3 regions of the Paenarthrobacter ilicis genome follow, and region 1 is predicted to be linked to each of the others. Evidence: predicted binding sites of a transcription regulator. Region 1 holds the regulator's gene; each other region holds the start of a gene.
The links. Region 1 encodes Rex, which represses fermentation and respiration genes when NADH is low (regulators of the CRP and FNR family bind a similar motif). Its sites were predicted from a motif close to CTTGTGAANNNNTTCACAAG; they were not measured.
Positions count from the first base shown of each region.

Region 1 (4,779 bases):
CAAAATCCCAAGATTCGGTTCGGTAGACGCCACGACTGACAGATGCCACGGCATTGCTCCGCCACAGCTGAGGTGGCCTGATGCCAGCAGCCATGGCCTCGGCCAGGGTGAACGGGGCGGAGGGAATAGCCGGCGCGGCGGAGGAGGTCTTCTGCATACCGGCATTGTTACTTGAATCGCCTTTGAGGCGCAGAAGTTATCCACAGGTAGTTCCCGAAGCGGCATTCGGCGAGGAATATTCGACGGCGGCGCTAGGGATGTGAGAGAGGAGCCGCAGGGTGGGGTGGGGATGTGAGAGAGGAGCCGCAGGGTGGGGTGGGGATGTGAGCGAGGAGCCGCCGGGAGGGGTGGGGATGTGAGAGAGGAGCCGCAGGGTGTGGTGGGGATGTGAGAGAGGGCTAGAGCCGCGGTCCGCGGAATCTGGAGAAGCCGCGCCACAGGCCGTAGACGGCGCCGCCAACCGTGGCTGCCTTCAGACCGAGAGTCGCGGCACGCCGGCCGGACCGGAAGTCGTATACGGGCCAGTTGTTGTCGCGGGCATGCTTGCGCAGCTTGGCGTCGGGGTTGATGACCACGGGGTGCCCCACCAGTGTGAGCAAGGGAATGTCGTTGGCTGAGTCGCTGTACGCCCAGCAATGTTCAAGGTCCAAGCCCTCGCGATCGGCGATGAGCTGGACAGCGATTGCCTTGGCCGGCCCATGCAAAATATCGCCCACGAGTTTTCCGGTGTACATGCCGTCGTGAACTTCGCCCACCGTGCCCAGCGCGCCGGTCAAACCCAGACGGGTGGAGATCACGGTGGCCACCTCAATGGGAGTGGCGGTGACCAGCCACACTTTGCGTCCCACTCTGAGGTGCTGTTCGGCGAGGGCTTTGGTTCCGGGCCAGATCCTGGACTCGATCATCTCGTCGTAGACTTCTTCGCCCAAGGCCTTGATGTCGGCCACGGTGATCCCTGCGGCGAGCGTCAGCGCGGAATCGCGCACGGAGTGAACATCCTCCATGTTTTCGCCACGCATGACGAACTTGAACTGCTTCCAGGCGAAGCCGGCCGCCTGCGACAAGGTGAAGGCTTTGCGTTCGTACATTTTCCGGGCCACGTGGAAGAGGCTGGCACCTTTCATCAAGGTGTTGTCGACGTCGAAGAATGCAGCTTCGCCGGTGTGCTTCTGCGCTTGGGCAGTTGCGGCAACAGCGGCGTTCTTCTCGTCGGGCATGCCTCGAGTCTAGTCAATGACAGGCGGGCCGCGTGTTGGGCGCTGATGTGCGCCGCGCCCGACGGGATGTGAGAGAGGGATGGTGGATGGGGGGTGGGGATGTGAGAGAGGGATGGTGGATGGGGGTGGGGATGTGAGAGAGGGACCGGCGGGTGGGGTGGGGATGTGAGAGAGGGATAACGTGGGGGCATGGCAATTCCCGACGTCGTCCTCCTCACCAAAGCTGACTGCCACCTCTGCAAAGAGGCGCGTGCCGCCGTCGAGCGTGTTTCATCGGGCCTGGGTGTGCCGTGGCGCGAGCAGCAGATTGACGAGGACCCGGAACTGCGTGAGCGGTACGCAGAGGAGATCCCCGTGGTGCTGGTGAACGGCATCCAGCGGGATTTCTGGAAGATCGATGAGCAGCGGCTGGCCCGCACCTTGAAGAAGGCCATGGAGGGCTGAGGGTGCGGTTACCCGTAAGTAATCGCTTTGGTTGAGTCTGCCAGGGGGTCATAGAGTGGAACAACAAAGCGACGCAATGGAGAAGACCGTGACTGCGCTTGAACCGTCCCCGGATACCAACACCGAGGACAGCGAACCTGCCGCCAAGCAGATACCGCCCGCGGCTGTAGCCCGGATGACCCTCTATTTGCGCGCGCTCAACTCCCTCTTGGCAGAAGGCGTGGAACGGGTTTCTTCAGAAGCCCTGGCGGAAGCGTCCGGCGTGAGCTCTTCCACCCTACGCAAGGATCTTTCCTACGTTGGTTCGTACGGAACCCGCGGTGTGGGCTACGAGGTCCAGAACCTGAGCCGTCACATCGCGGCCGCGCTGGGTCTGACCCACGATTGGAAAGTGGCCATTGTGGGCGCCGGTAACCTCGGCAAAGCTCTGGCCCGCTATGGCGGTTTTGAGTCCCGGGGTTTCGACGTCGTGGCTATTTTTGATGCTGATCCCATGGTGATCGGCAACGAGGTTGGTTGGCTGAGGGTCAGCGATTCGGCCGAACTGGAACGTGTCCTGGAACGCACGCACACCAACATGGTGGTGTTGGCCCTGCCCGCTACGGTGGCGCAATCCGTGGCTGACCGGGTGATCGCTGCCGGGATCCGCAGCATCCTCAGCTTCGCGCCGGTCCTGTTGCAGGTCCCTCCGCACGTTAACCTCCGCAAGGTGGACATGGCCACCGAGCTCCAGATTCTGGCGTACCACGCACAACGGGCGCAGGCTCCGGGCCAGGCCGTCTAGCCTGATCCGGACCTGCGCCCGTTGTGGTTGGCCGCTGTGCGGCCCGGCCCGAAAGCCAGGTGGTTTCTAGCGGCTGTAAGGGTTGGCGAACGGCTGCGGCTTCCGGAAGTACGGGGCCGACGCCGGCAGGTACAGCATCACAATGGCTGCAACTCCCAGCAGGATGACGATCAGCTGCAGGATGCCGTAGCCGGAACCGAACTGGAAGACGCTGGTGAGGCCCAGTACGGAGATGGCAGCAAACACGGTGCCGAGGATGCGTGCCCAGTTCTTGCCCTTGCGGACCGGGAAAGCAACCAGGGCGTAGAGGCCCAGGGAAACGACTGCACCAATCACGGCACTCACACCGATCACGCCGCGCATGCCCTCCATGCTGCCCTCAGGGAAGTCCGTTCCCTGCTGGGCGGCCTGCTGGTTCATGGCGTTGATGAAGGCGTCGGCACCGGTGGTGGCCAGCAGCAGCGAGCTGATGGCGGACAGAATGCCGGCAGCAACAATCATCCAGAAGGCGTAGTTGACCATGGGCGGCATGGCAACAGGAGCTGCCGGCTGGCCGGGCCAGTTGGAGCCCTGCCCGTACTGCGGTGCTGCCGGTGCCTGGCCGTACGGCGAAGCCTGCTGGCCGAACTGCGGCGCGCCGGGTGCGCTCTGCTGTCCGTACTGGGGCGCTGCCGGGGGAGTGGACTGCTGTCCGTACTGGGGCGCTGCCGGGGGAGTGGACTGCTGTCCGTACTGCGGTGCAGCCGGCGGGGTGGACTGCTCCGGCTGGTTAGAGTCGCCCGGGTTCGACGGCGGGTAGGGAGGGTTGCTCATGGCATTCCTTTGCTTGTTCGACTGCTGGTACGGCCGCCGGGATCAGCAAAATGACCCTGCCCCCAGCGTGGTTCTGCTAACACCGTACCCTTACGCCCCGGCGCCTGAGCACAGTACACGCAGGTTTTCGGCGTGCTGGCGCCAAAAATCATCACGGAGGAGTACGCCTGCATGATGAAGGCCGCGGGGATTCCGGGGAATCCATCCGCGGCCTTCAGCCAGTGGGCCTGCCGTGATGCTCGACGACGGCTGCCGGCTTTGGTTTTAGACCTGGCCCTTGACTGCCTTGAACCAGAGCTGGGAGTTGGGCAGCCACATCAGCACTACGGCTACGGCGCTGACCAGGAAACCGAACCAGTTGCTGCCCAGGCCGGTGCTGGATCCGCCGGCGCTTGCTGCGCTGAAGATGGTGAGGAGCAGCGACGCAGCGGCAACGATTGTCAACGCCAGGCGCGCCCATTCCTTGCCTTCCTTCATCTTCATGGCCAGGATCACCTGCGCCGCCGCCAACGCGAGGGTCAGCAGCAGGATGATCAGCAGGATCGCAGCTATTCCGGGAGCGAAAGCGAAGAGGGCAACAATGGCAAAGAACCCAATGACTCCGAACAGGAGTCCCAGGAGGCCTGAGATGACCCAGATGAAGTAGGACACCTTCAACTCGGTGGGCAGGCCCTGGGTTTTGAACATCCCCGAGAATCCACCTTGCGGCATGACGTCGTTGAAGTTGCGTGGACCATCGGTGGGCATTTCGAAGTGGAAGCCGGGTTGCCCGGGCGCAGGTTGTCCCTGCCCGGGGCCTGGGTTGGGCGGAACAGCACCGGGCTGGGAATACTGGCCGGGTTGCGACGGCGGTTGGTAACCCTGGGGTGGCTGGTAGCCCTGCGGAGGCTGGTAACCCGCAGGAGGAACATTGCCGGGCTGCGGAGGCTGGGAGCCGGGCTGCGGAGGCTGTGGTGCTTCATCTGGGGTACTCATGGCATCACTTTAGACCGCAGGTTGAAGGATGCCTAGGAAATTCGGAGCCAACTCGCAGCCAAGTCCCGGGGAGGTGAAGAACAATTGCGCAGGTGGAACCGCAGAATGCACAACGGCACCCCTGCAGCGTGATGCTGCGGGGGTGCCGTCGCGTTGGTTCTGCCGTGGCCCCGCCCAAGGCCCATGAAGGGGCCCGGGCTGAACCGCGAGGGGAATCAGGCCGCTGCGGGAGCGATGAAGGCGAGTTCCAGGTTGATGACAACCTTGTCGCTGACCAAGACGCCACCGGCTTCGAGGACGGCGTTCCAGGTGAGGCCGAAGTCCTTGCGGCTGATGGTGGTCTCGCCGGAGACGCCTGCACGGGTGTTGCCGAACGGGTCAACAGCTACGCCGTTGAATTCGGTCTCGATGGAGACCTCCTTGGTGACACCCTTGATGGTGAGATCGCCCACGAGGTCGAAGCTGTTGCCGTTGGCCTTGACGTGGCGGGAAACGAAGGTGATTTCCGGGAACTTCTCAACATCGAAGAAGTCTTCGCCCTTGACG
Region 1 is NZ_JAFBCD010000001.1:3,126,826-3,131,604, reverse strand. Features, by position in the region: gene JOE60_RS14305 (DUF559 domain-containing protein) at 1-157, opposite strand, end outside; gene JOE60_RS14300 (HAD family hydrolase) at 399-1,217, opposite strand; gene JOE60_RS14295 (glutaredoxin family protein) at 1,407-1,661, shown strand; gene JOE60_RS14290 (redox-sensing transcriptional repressor Rex) at 1,738-2,445, shown strand; gene JOE60_RS14285 (hypothetical protein) at 2,512-3,258, opposite strand; gene JOE60_RS14280 (hypothetical protein) at 3,523-4,233, opposite strand; gene JOE60_RS14275 (YceI family protein) at 4,449-4,779, opposite strand, start outside.

Region 2 (4,779 bases), 2.8 Mb from region 1:
ATGATGGGCGACTCCACCTCATGCCGGGCCGTGAAGGCAGCGGCATTGGGGTACAGCGCCCGGACCTGGGACTTGGGCAGTGCGGCGAGGATGGCCCGGCCGGAGGCGGTGAGGTGGCTGGGGAGGCGCACCCCGACGTCGGTGACCAAGCTGGGGCGGTTTTTTGCCCGTTCCTCCACGATGTACAGGACGTCGCGGCCGTGGAGAACGGCAAGGTGGGCGCTTTCCCCGAGCACGTCCACCAGGGCGGCCAACATGGGACGGCCAAGCCTGGACAACGGTTCCTGTCGGGAGTACGCCGAACTGAGCTCGAAGGCGCTGATCCCCAAACCGTAGCGCTGCTCCTCATGCAGGTGCATCACAAAGCCGTTGGCCTCCATGACCCCCAGCAGGTGGTAGACACTGGAACGCGGCAAGCCGAGCGCCGTGGCAATGTTGGACGCCGCCATGGGGCCTCGGCGGGAGGCCAGCAACTTGAGGATCCTGAGGGTGTTCTCGGCCGCAGGAACCTTGGATGTCGCTTTGCCAGTGGGGGTGCTGATGGTTGCCATGGGTCCTCGCTGCTCGCCTTTCACGGGCCCGGAACGAATCTAGTCCGGGATACCGTACTCAAGCGTGCACCCAAGTGGTGGCAGGCACCAGCCGGTTGACGAACTTGAGTGTCTGAAATACCAGACACTCACGGCGTGGGGGCCGGCGTGTTTCAGCTCTTTGCGGGAGATCCCTTGCGGCGCAAGAGGAACGTGATGGCCCCCGCGGCTGCCAGAACCAAAAGGACGATCAAGCCGATGGTCCAACCATTGACACCGGTGGCAGAGGCGGCCAATGGCGCGGCCGCCTCTTGGGACTCGGAATCAACCGTAGGCGAACCATCCGCCGACGCATCGTTGTCCGCCGATGCCGGAGGCACCGAGATGCTGGGCGCTGGCACGGGAGACTCTGTGGCCGACTCCGGTGCAGGCTCACTGTCCGGAACTTCGACGGCGGGTGCGTACTCGCGCGGCCACGGAACCACGTTGGGGACCTGGCCGTTGCCGTACTCCTGGGAGGCACTGACAGTGCCCGAGCCCTTCGCAGCCTCGGCAGCCCTGGCAGCTTCAGCCTGGCGAGCCTCTTCTGCGGCACGCGCTTCGGCGTCCCGGCGTGCTTGTTCGGCGGCACGGGCTGCCTCCGCAGCAGCGGCAGCTGCCTGGCCGGCGTCGAGCTTGGCCTTATCCGCCAGCCCCGCAAGCTCGGTGAGCATGGCATCAACCGAGGCAATGTGCTCGGTTGTTGCGTTGTCCCGCTCCAGTGCGGCGAACTGGCCTGCCGTGGCGAATACCTGGGCATCTGCGCGGCTGCCGTCCAGTGCAACGTTCGCCGCGGCGCGAAGCTCCAAACCGGCGTCGTCCATGGTCTGGTAGGCCAGAATCCGGTTGTCCAGCTCCTGGGCGTCAGCGTAGCCATATTCCAGGAAGTAGCGGGTATCGGCGTGGCTTACTGACTCAAGAGCAGCCTTAGCGGCCTTTTTGACGTACGGACCGCCTGCAGACAAGGCTTTGTAAGCCGCTTGCCTGTCACCCTCGAAAGCGGAAGGCCTCACGGCGTCCTGCTTGATGGCAGCTGCGTAGCCGCTGCCAATGAAATTCTTCACCGCCGCATCGCCGCTGGCCAAAGCCGTCTCCGCGGCCTTCTTGACCTCCGGAGTCCCCACGAGGGCCAGATCAACCGTAGCGAGGCGGGCTTCCTTGATCAGCGCATCAAGATCCGCTCCGGGCGCGGACACCACAGCGAGCACCCCGGGCACTTCCTTGGCGGCCTTGGAGAATGCTTCCTTGAGCGGCTTCTGGTCAGCCATGCTGTTGTTGTCCGCAACCTGGCGCGGGGCAGCCTGCGCTGTCAGGAACTTCCAGTCGGCCAGCAGCCGCTTCTCATCGGCGTCCCGGGCGGTAACGGCTGCACCGCGGGCAGTCACGACGGCAGCTTGCGCACGGTCTGCGACGGCGGCCGAACCCAGGGGGTTGTCTTTGATGTCTGCCTTGACCTGCTGCAGCAGGCCAGAGACCGTGGAGAACTCGGTGTAGTGACCAGCTGCGACGAACTGGCCATAGCGCAGGTAATCGGAAACCTTCGCCGCGTCGGAGTCGGGGTCGGACGTGGCAAGGACAGTCTTCGCTCCTGCTGAAACGGCAGGGTTCGGAGAGGCAATCAGCGCGTACGCGGCCTGCCGGTCCGACACCCTGGCCTCGGTCATCCAGCCAGAGAGGACAAACTCTTCGATTGCTTCGGGGCCCGCGTCAATGCTGGCGGAAGCGGCCCGGCGGATAGGACCATCCAAGTTGAGGAACTGAGTAGCAGTGATGCGCAGGTCAAGGTCCCAGGTCCGCCACCATCCCTGAGCCAGGAAGTCGTTGATGATGACGGGATCGTTGCGGTCCAGGATGCGCTGCGCAGAAGCCCTGACTTCCACGCTTCCCCTCGTCGTCAGGTCGGTAACCAACTGCTTGCGGTCCGCCGCCAGCGGAGCGTCCTGCCCGGCGTCGACGAACGCCTGAACCGCGTCCGGGCCTCCGGCCAGGGCCACAGCGGCGGCGGCGCGTGTTGCGGGGCCCGCCGTCTTCCACAACCGGACCACGCCAGCGGCGTCAACGACCCGGGAAACATAGGGAACCGGGGCCTGCGCCGCGGTGGGGACCTCGAAGTCCGGGATGTCATAGGCCTGGGCGGGCGCAGCGAAAAGCAGCGAAGCGCCGGCAACGGCGGTCACCAGGGCGGCGGCCAGAAAGCGGCGGGCGCGGTGGATGGCAGAGTTCAAGAGAGTCCCCCAAATAAGGATGCGGCGGCAGCGCAGGATTCAAGGGGGCGACGCGTGATGCGAGGGATGCCTGACCGTGTGATGTGCTGTCCGCGGCCATCATATCCGACTGGGGACTATGACTTTTACCAGTTTTCGCGCCTCGCAGGGCAGCCCGGTTCCGCGAGTGTCTGCGATCAAAGACACCAAAGCCGCGTGAGTCCCATCACAAGCTCCTTGAAAGTGATCTGCTGGATAGCGATCCCCTCCCAAAGACGAGAAGGTTTTACTATGCAACAAACCAAGCTGGCTGCGGAGAGTTCTGTCCTCCAAGCCGCAGGTACGGCGCTCAGCCGAGGCCTCAACGTCCGTCACATCCGCTTCATGGCGCTTGGATCCGCGATCGGCACCGGCCTCTTCTACGGCTCAGCCTCCGCCATACAAAAGGCCGGACCGGCGGTGCTCCTGGCCTACATCATTGGCGGTGCGGCCGTCTTCATGGTGATGCGGGCGCTGGGTGAGATGGCCGTCCGGCACCCTGTTTCCGGGTCCTTCGGCCAGTACGCCAGCCGCTATCTGGGTCCGTTCGCCGGATTTGTGACCGGCTGGACCTACGTGTTCGAGATGGCGATCGTGGCTATTGCCGACGTCACCGCGTTCAGTATCTATATGGGGTTCTGGTTCCCCCAGGTGGACCGCTGGATCTGGGTGCTGGCCATCATCCTGTTCCTGGGCGCCATGAACCTGCTCAGCGTCAAGGTGTTCGGTGAGCTGGAGTTCTGGTTCTCCCTGATCAAGGTGGTGGCCATCATCGCCATGATCGTAGGCGGCGCGGCCATTGTGATCTTTGGTTTTCAAACGGGCGACGGCGGCGCTGTGGCACCGGGTTTGGGGAACCTGGTGAATCACGGCGGCTTCTTCCCCAACGGCTTCGAGGGCCTGCTGGCCGCGTTCGCCGTGGTGATGTTTGCATTCGGGGGGATCGAGACCATCGGCATCACCGCGGGCGAGGCCCGGGATCCCAAAAAGGTCATTCCGCAGGCCGTCAACACCGTTCCCGTGCGGGTTCTCCTTTTCTACGTGCTGACCCTGGGCGTGCTGATGAGCATCTTCCCCTGGAACGAGGTAGGCAGCAGCGGCAGTCCGTTTGTGCAGATTTTCGACGGCCTGGGGATCCCTGCCGCACCGCACATCCTCAACGCCGTGGTCATCACGGCCGCGCTTTCTGCGATCAACAGCGACATCTTCGGGGCCGGACGCATCCTCTTCGGGCTGGCCCAGCAGGGCCACGCACCCAAGAGCTTCAGCAAGATCTCCCGCCACGGCGTTCCGTGGATGACCGTGGTGATGATGGGCGGCATCCTGCTGGTGGGCGTCGTGCTGAACGCGGTCATTCCGGAGGACGTGTTCGTGCTCATCGCATCCATCGCCACCTTTGCCACCGTGTGGGTTTGGGTGATGATCCTGGCTTCGCACGTTGCCATGAAGCGGGAGATCAAGCGCAAGGGCCTGCCGGCGTCGGAATTCGGTTCGCCGCTCTGGCCTTTTGCGTCCATCCTGACCATGGCGTTCATGGCCATGGTGATCGTGATCCTGGGCGTCTTCGAGGACACCCGCGTGGCTCTGTACGTGGGCGGAACCTGGCTGGTGCTGCTGCTGGTGGCCTACAAGCTGTGGGTCCGCGGAGGCGGATTGCGACGGGCCGAACTGGTGGACGAAACGGCCGCCCTGCCGGTGGTGAAGGCACGTTAGTTTGTGAGGCGTGCGGGCTTGTGTCCCGGCAACGGTGGTGCTTTGGATTGGTAGCTATGCCCGGTGGGAGTGCGGACCTGAAGTGTATGCACGTCACCGGGCATGCTGGCCGCGGCCCAACCCGGATTTTCCTTGGTGTGGTTGCAGGCTTCGCACAGCCCCATCCCGTTGGGGAGACGTGTGCTGCCTCCTGAATGCCAGGGAATGACATGGTCGATGTGCCGGATGGGCGCGTCACAGTAGGGGGTACGGCA
Region 2 is NZ_JAFBCD010000001.1:369,451-374,229, reverse strand. Features, by position in the region: gene JOE60_RS01850 (IclR family transcriptional regulator) at 1-551, opposite strand, end outside; gene JOE60_RS01845 (ALF repeat-containing protein) at 704-2,794, opposite strand; gene JOE60_RS01840 (amino acid permease) at 3,065-4,525, shown strand; gene JOE60_RS01835 (HNH endonuclease) at 4,522-4,779, opposite strand, start outside.
Region 2: JOE60_RS01845 (ALF repeat-containing protein) is a predicted target of Rex. The motif match lies at 2,987-3,006, and genes of this name have one in related genera.

Region 3 (4,779 bases), 820 kb from region 1:
TTTCGGCCGCGGTGACCCACAACTTGTAGGCGCTTTTGACCGAAATCTGGCGTGCGACGTAGTGGCACCGGAAGTTCTTATTGGCCGGCAACCATGTAGCGGCATCCCCCGCGCCCTTTTTCTGGTTCGCGGGACCGTCTGCTGCCACGAGGTTCAGCGGATCATTGGCCAGCATCTGACGTTGTTGTGCCGTTAATTGCTGCGCACCCTTCTGCCATGCATCCGCGAGGGCCACCACGTGGTCAATCTGCACAGCGGCACTTGTCTCTTGTCCCCGCCGGAAGCTCACGGCGACGCCGGTGTACGGTTCTGCGAAATCGCCGGACGCGACCCTGCACAAGGATCCCTCCGTGAACTGAACGCCGGAAAGGTCCCTCCTCAAGATGTCGTTCCGCGTATCACAGCCGTTCCGGTCCACGTCTGCCCACGCTTGCCCGAAGGCTGCCCGGTCGTAATCCGAAGAGGGCGCCCTGCCCTTCACGTCGAGCTTCGCAAGGGCGTCCAAGGCACGCCCGGGAGCAACCTTCGGCACTCCGTTGATGGGCTTCATGAAATCGGGGTTGAGGACCGGCGCCTCCGTTGGCCCACCTGTTGCGCTGCCCGCGGCGTCGAATTGTCCCGTGGTGAAGAACCACCCCACCCCGGAAACCACCAGGACGGCGGCCATAACGAGGATTGTCCAAGCTTGCCGTGACCGGCGTCGGGCACGGGTGTAGGCGGTCCATGTGGTACTCAAGGGGCTCCAGTCAAAGGAAAAAGGCTTGCCCTACGAGCGTAGGACAAGCCTCCGACAATAAGAGTCGGTTTCCACAGTGTGCAGGAACAGTGACCCCTGGCAGATGTGGACCTATTGCTCCCTGGTGACCCTTTGCAGGTCCTCGGTGGCGGTATCAAGCAGCGTTCGCAGTTGCTCCACGCGCTGATCCGTCACGTCTCCGGCGGCGTTGGCCGCGACGGCCTGATCCAGAAGTTTCTGGGCCTGCTTGTGATTGGCACGTGCCACATCCAGCGCGTGCTCCAAAGTGGTCTGGTGCTCAAGGGTTGATTCGTTTTCCATGCCCCCATTGTCATCAGGTTCCCCGGCCGGCGCCAGTGAGCCAGCCGGGAAATCCCTGAAAACTTACCCCGTTTTTAGGCGTCTGCCGTTTCCAGCACTGCGATGGGAGCAATGACGTCCTTGGCGGGGAAGGACGGCGGGTTTACTCCGGCCATTTCTTCCATGACGCGCACAACCTGGCAGGAGTACCCGAACTCGTTGTCGTACCAAACGTAGAGAACAAGGTTCTTGTCGTTGGAAATGGTCGCCAGTCCGTCCACGATGCCGGCGCGGCGGGAACCAACGAAGTCGGTGGAGACCACGTCCGGAGAGTCGATGTAATCGATCTGCTTGCGAAGATCAGAGTGCAGGGACATCTCGCGGAGGTAGTCGTTGACTTCCTCGCGGGTGGTGCCGCTCTCCAGGTTCAGGTTCAGGATGGCCATGGAGACATCCGGGGTGGGAACGCGGATGGCATTGCCCGTGAGCTTGCCCTGCAGTTCCGGAAGCGCCTTGGCCACGGCCTTGGCGGCTCCGGTTTCGGTGATCACCATGTTGAGGGCGGCAGAACGTCCCCGGCGGTCACCCTTGTGGAAGTTGTCAATCAGGTTCTGGTCATTCGTGAACGAGTGGACCGTTTCCACGTGGCCATGAATGATGCCGAACTTGTCGTTGATGGCCTTCAGCACCGGGGTGATGGCGTTGGTGGTGCAGGAGGCCGCCGTGACGATCTGGTCATCGTTGGAAATATCGCGGTGGTTGATGCCATGAACAATGTTCTTCAAGTCGCCCTTGCCCGGGGCGGTCAGCAGGACGCGGGCGGCGCCTTTGCTCTTCAGGTGCTGGGAGAGCCCTTCGGCATCGCGCCAGCGGCCCGTGTTGTCCACCACCAGGGCGTCCTTGATGCCGTAGGCCGTGTAATCGACCGTTGCCGGGTTGTCGGAGTAAATGACCTGGACCTGGACACCGTTGGCGGTAATGGTGTTGGCTTCTTCATCCACACGGATGGTGCCTTCGAAGGAACCGTGGACGGAATCGCGGCGCAGCAGGCTGGCACGCTTGACCAGATCGTTCTCGGCGCCCTTGCGGACGACGATGGCGCGGAGGCGCAGGCCATGGCCGCCACCTGCCTTTTCGATGAGGAGACGGGCCAGCAGGCGGCCGATGCGGCCGAAGCCGTAAAGGACGACGTCGGTGCTGGTGCGGTCGTCCGCTCCGCGCTTGCCTACGACGTCGGCAAGTTCCGCACGCAAGTACTCGTCCAGCGAAGCGCCATTGCCTTCAGCCCGGTACTTCTCCGTCAGACGCGCAATGTCGATCGCTGCGGCGCCCAGTTCCAACTCGGACAGGGCGTTGAGCAGGGGTGCGGTTTCTTCGAGCAGAAGCTCGTGGTTGCTCATCCGGCGCGCAAAGCGGTGGGCCTTCAGGATGTTCATGGTGGACTTGTTGATCAAGCTCCGGCCATGGATGCTGGTGACCACGTTGTTTTCCCGGTACAGCCGGCCGATCACCGGAATCATGGCTTCGGCGAGAGCCTCCCGGCCCATCCACTTATCAAGACAAGAATCTGACGTCTGGCTCACAGAACTACCTTCCTTGGTCAACCACATACGTCCTCGTATGCAGATGGCAGCGGCCGCCCGGAGTAGTCCTGCGGCACATGCGCCGGCGGGCTTCGGTCCACCCACAGCGCCTTGAACGAGAGCAAAGAAAATCCGCCGGCTGCGAACGCAGTCCCGGCGGCAGAACATCTACGTTCAGTAACCATTCTAGGGTGGAAAGGGTCTTGCTGGTTCTCTACCAGGCGTGAAATCACTCACAGGGCCGCCGCTGAGGCAGTCATAAATGGATGGGTCGACCGATACGCCGGGTTCTGTCATCCCTCGCCGTTGCCAACAAGGGAGTAGCGGCCATCCATCTACGAACGCCGTTGCCGACGCCCTCCAGCAGCCTACCCGGACACTCGGGCGGGCAGCCCTCGAACGTGTCCTGTCTGGCCTTGCTCCGGGTGGGGTTTACCTAGCCTCCCCGGTCACCCAGGGAGCTGGTGGTCTCTTACACCACCGTTTCACCCTTACCTGCCGCAACCGGTGCAATACCGGAAAGCACAGGCGGTCTATTCTCTGTGGCACTGGCCTGCGGGTTACCCCGAGTGGGCGTTACCCACCACCCTGCCCTGTGGAGCCCGGACGTTCCTCGAGCCACTTGCGTGACGCGCGGCCGCCTGGTCGACCCATCCGCAGTCCAGTCTACCGGCGTCGGAACCTTCCAAAGTCCGACGGTAATATCGACTGGTGCTGATTCTGCTGCCGCCATCCGAAGGCAAGACCCCCGCAACCAAAGGCCCCTCCGTCGATTGGGATTCGCTGAGCTTTCCCGAACTGAACCAGTACCGGGCGGCGGTTCTTGAGGCGCTGGGAACCGTCAGCGCGCATGAGGATGCCCTGGCGTTGCTGGGCGTCGGCCCCTCCTTGCGGGACGACGTCGAACGCAATACGCGCCTCCACGCTGAACCGGCTGCTCCCGCCCACCAGGTCTATTCGGGCGTCCTCTACGATGCTTTGGGATATGACAGCATGACGCCCACGCAACGCCGGAAGGCAACCGAATCGATCCTTGTTGTCTCTGCCCTGTGGGGAGCCATCGGCTTTGGCGACCATGTTCCCGCCTACCGCCTGTCCATGGGAACTGCACTGCCCGACGTCGGACGCCTGGCTTCCTACTGGAAGCCCCAGCTCAGCGCGGCCCTGGCCGGGCGCGCTGCAGATGAGCTTCTGGTGGATTGCCGCTCCAGCACTTACGCCGCGGCCTGGGCTCCACCTCCGGGGCAAACAGTAAACGTGAATGTCTTCAGCGAGGCGAACGGAAAACGGACGGTGGTGAGCCACTTCGCCAAGCACACCCGCGGCGAACTGGCACGGCACCTGCTGACGCGCCGCGGCAAGGCTCCGGCAACGCCGGAACAGCTGGCCAAAGCAGCGCGGGAAAAATGGAATGCCGAACTGTTACAGGCCACGGCCCGGAAGCCGCACGCACTGAACATTATTCTGGCGGGCTAGTTCCACTCCGCCGAGCGGACCAGGATCACGCCTGAATCCGGGCAAAAGACGATCTCGTCCTCGGCTGCGGCTTTAACCTCCGCGAGGTCGCCAGGGCTCAGCATCATGCCCGAGCCCTCCGACTTTCCGTGGAACAGCCGGGCGGCGCCAACGCCGCGCTTGGCAATGGTTTTCTCGTACACGGCAAGCATTCCAGTGTCCAGGGAATCCGCGAAAGCGGCCCGCTGTCCACGAACCACGGTTTCTTCAGCTGCAATTTCGGCGATGGCCTCGTCAAGCTCGGCCCGGATACTGCCAAAAGAACCCTGGATGTCATCAACGATCGCCTGCTGGGCCGACTGGCGCTCCCGCAGCGAGTCCAGGCGCTCAAGGATCTCAAGTTCCACGTCTTCCAGATCGGACCGGCGCTTGTTCAGCGAGGCAATGTCGTTTTGCAGGGCCACAAGATCCTTGGAAAGGCCGGTACCGCTGTTCAGCCGTGTTTCGTCCCGTTGAATCCGGGACGCAACCTGCTCGACGTCGGCTTCCGCCCGCCGCAGTTCGGCCTCGGCGTCATGCACGGCAACCTTGGCCGAGCCCAACTCCCCGTTAGCCACACCAAGCGCATCCGTCAGGTCAGTGATGCGGGGATCCGTCTCCAGGACTTTGCGCCGACCCGCCAACGATTTCAGCTTGGCATCCAGC
Region 3 is NZ_JAFBCD010000001.1:2,303,434-2,308,212, forward strand. Features, by position in the region: gene JOE60_RS10500 (HNH endonuclease family protein) at 1-736, opposite strand, end outside; gene JOE60_RS10505 (hypothetical protein) at 848-1,057, opposite strand; gene JOE60_RS10510 (glyceraldehyde-3-phosphate dehydrogenase) at 1,132-2,619, opposite strand; RNA gene rnpB (RNase P RNA component class A) at 2,883-3,272, opposite strand; gene JOE60_RS10520 (peroxide stress protein YaaA) at 3,331-4,095, shown strand; gene JOE60_RS10525 (zinc ribbon domain-containing protein) at 4,092-4,779, opposite strand, start outside.
Region 3: JOE60_RS10510 (glyceraldehyde-3-phosphate dehydrogenase) is a predicted target of Rex. The motif match lies at 2,840-2,859, and genes of this name have one in related genera.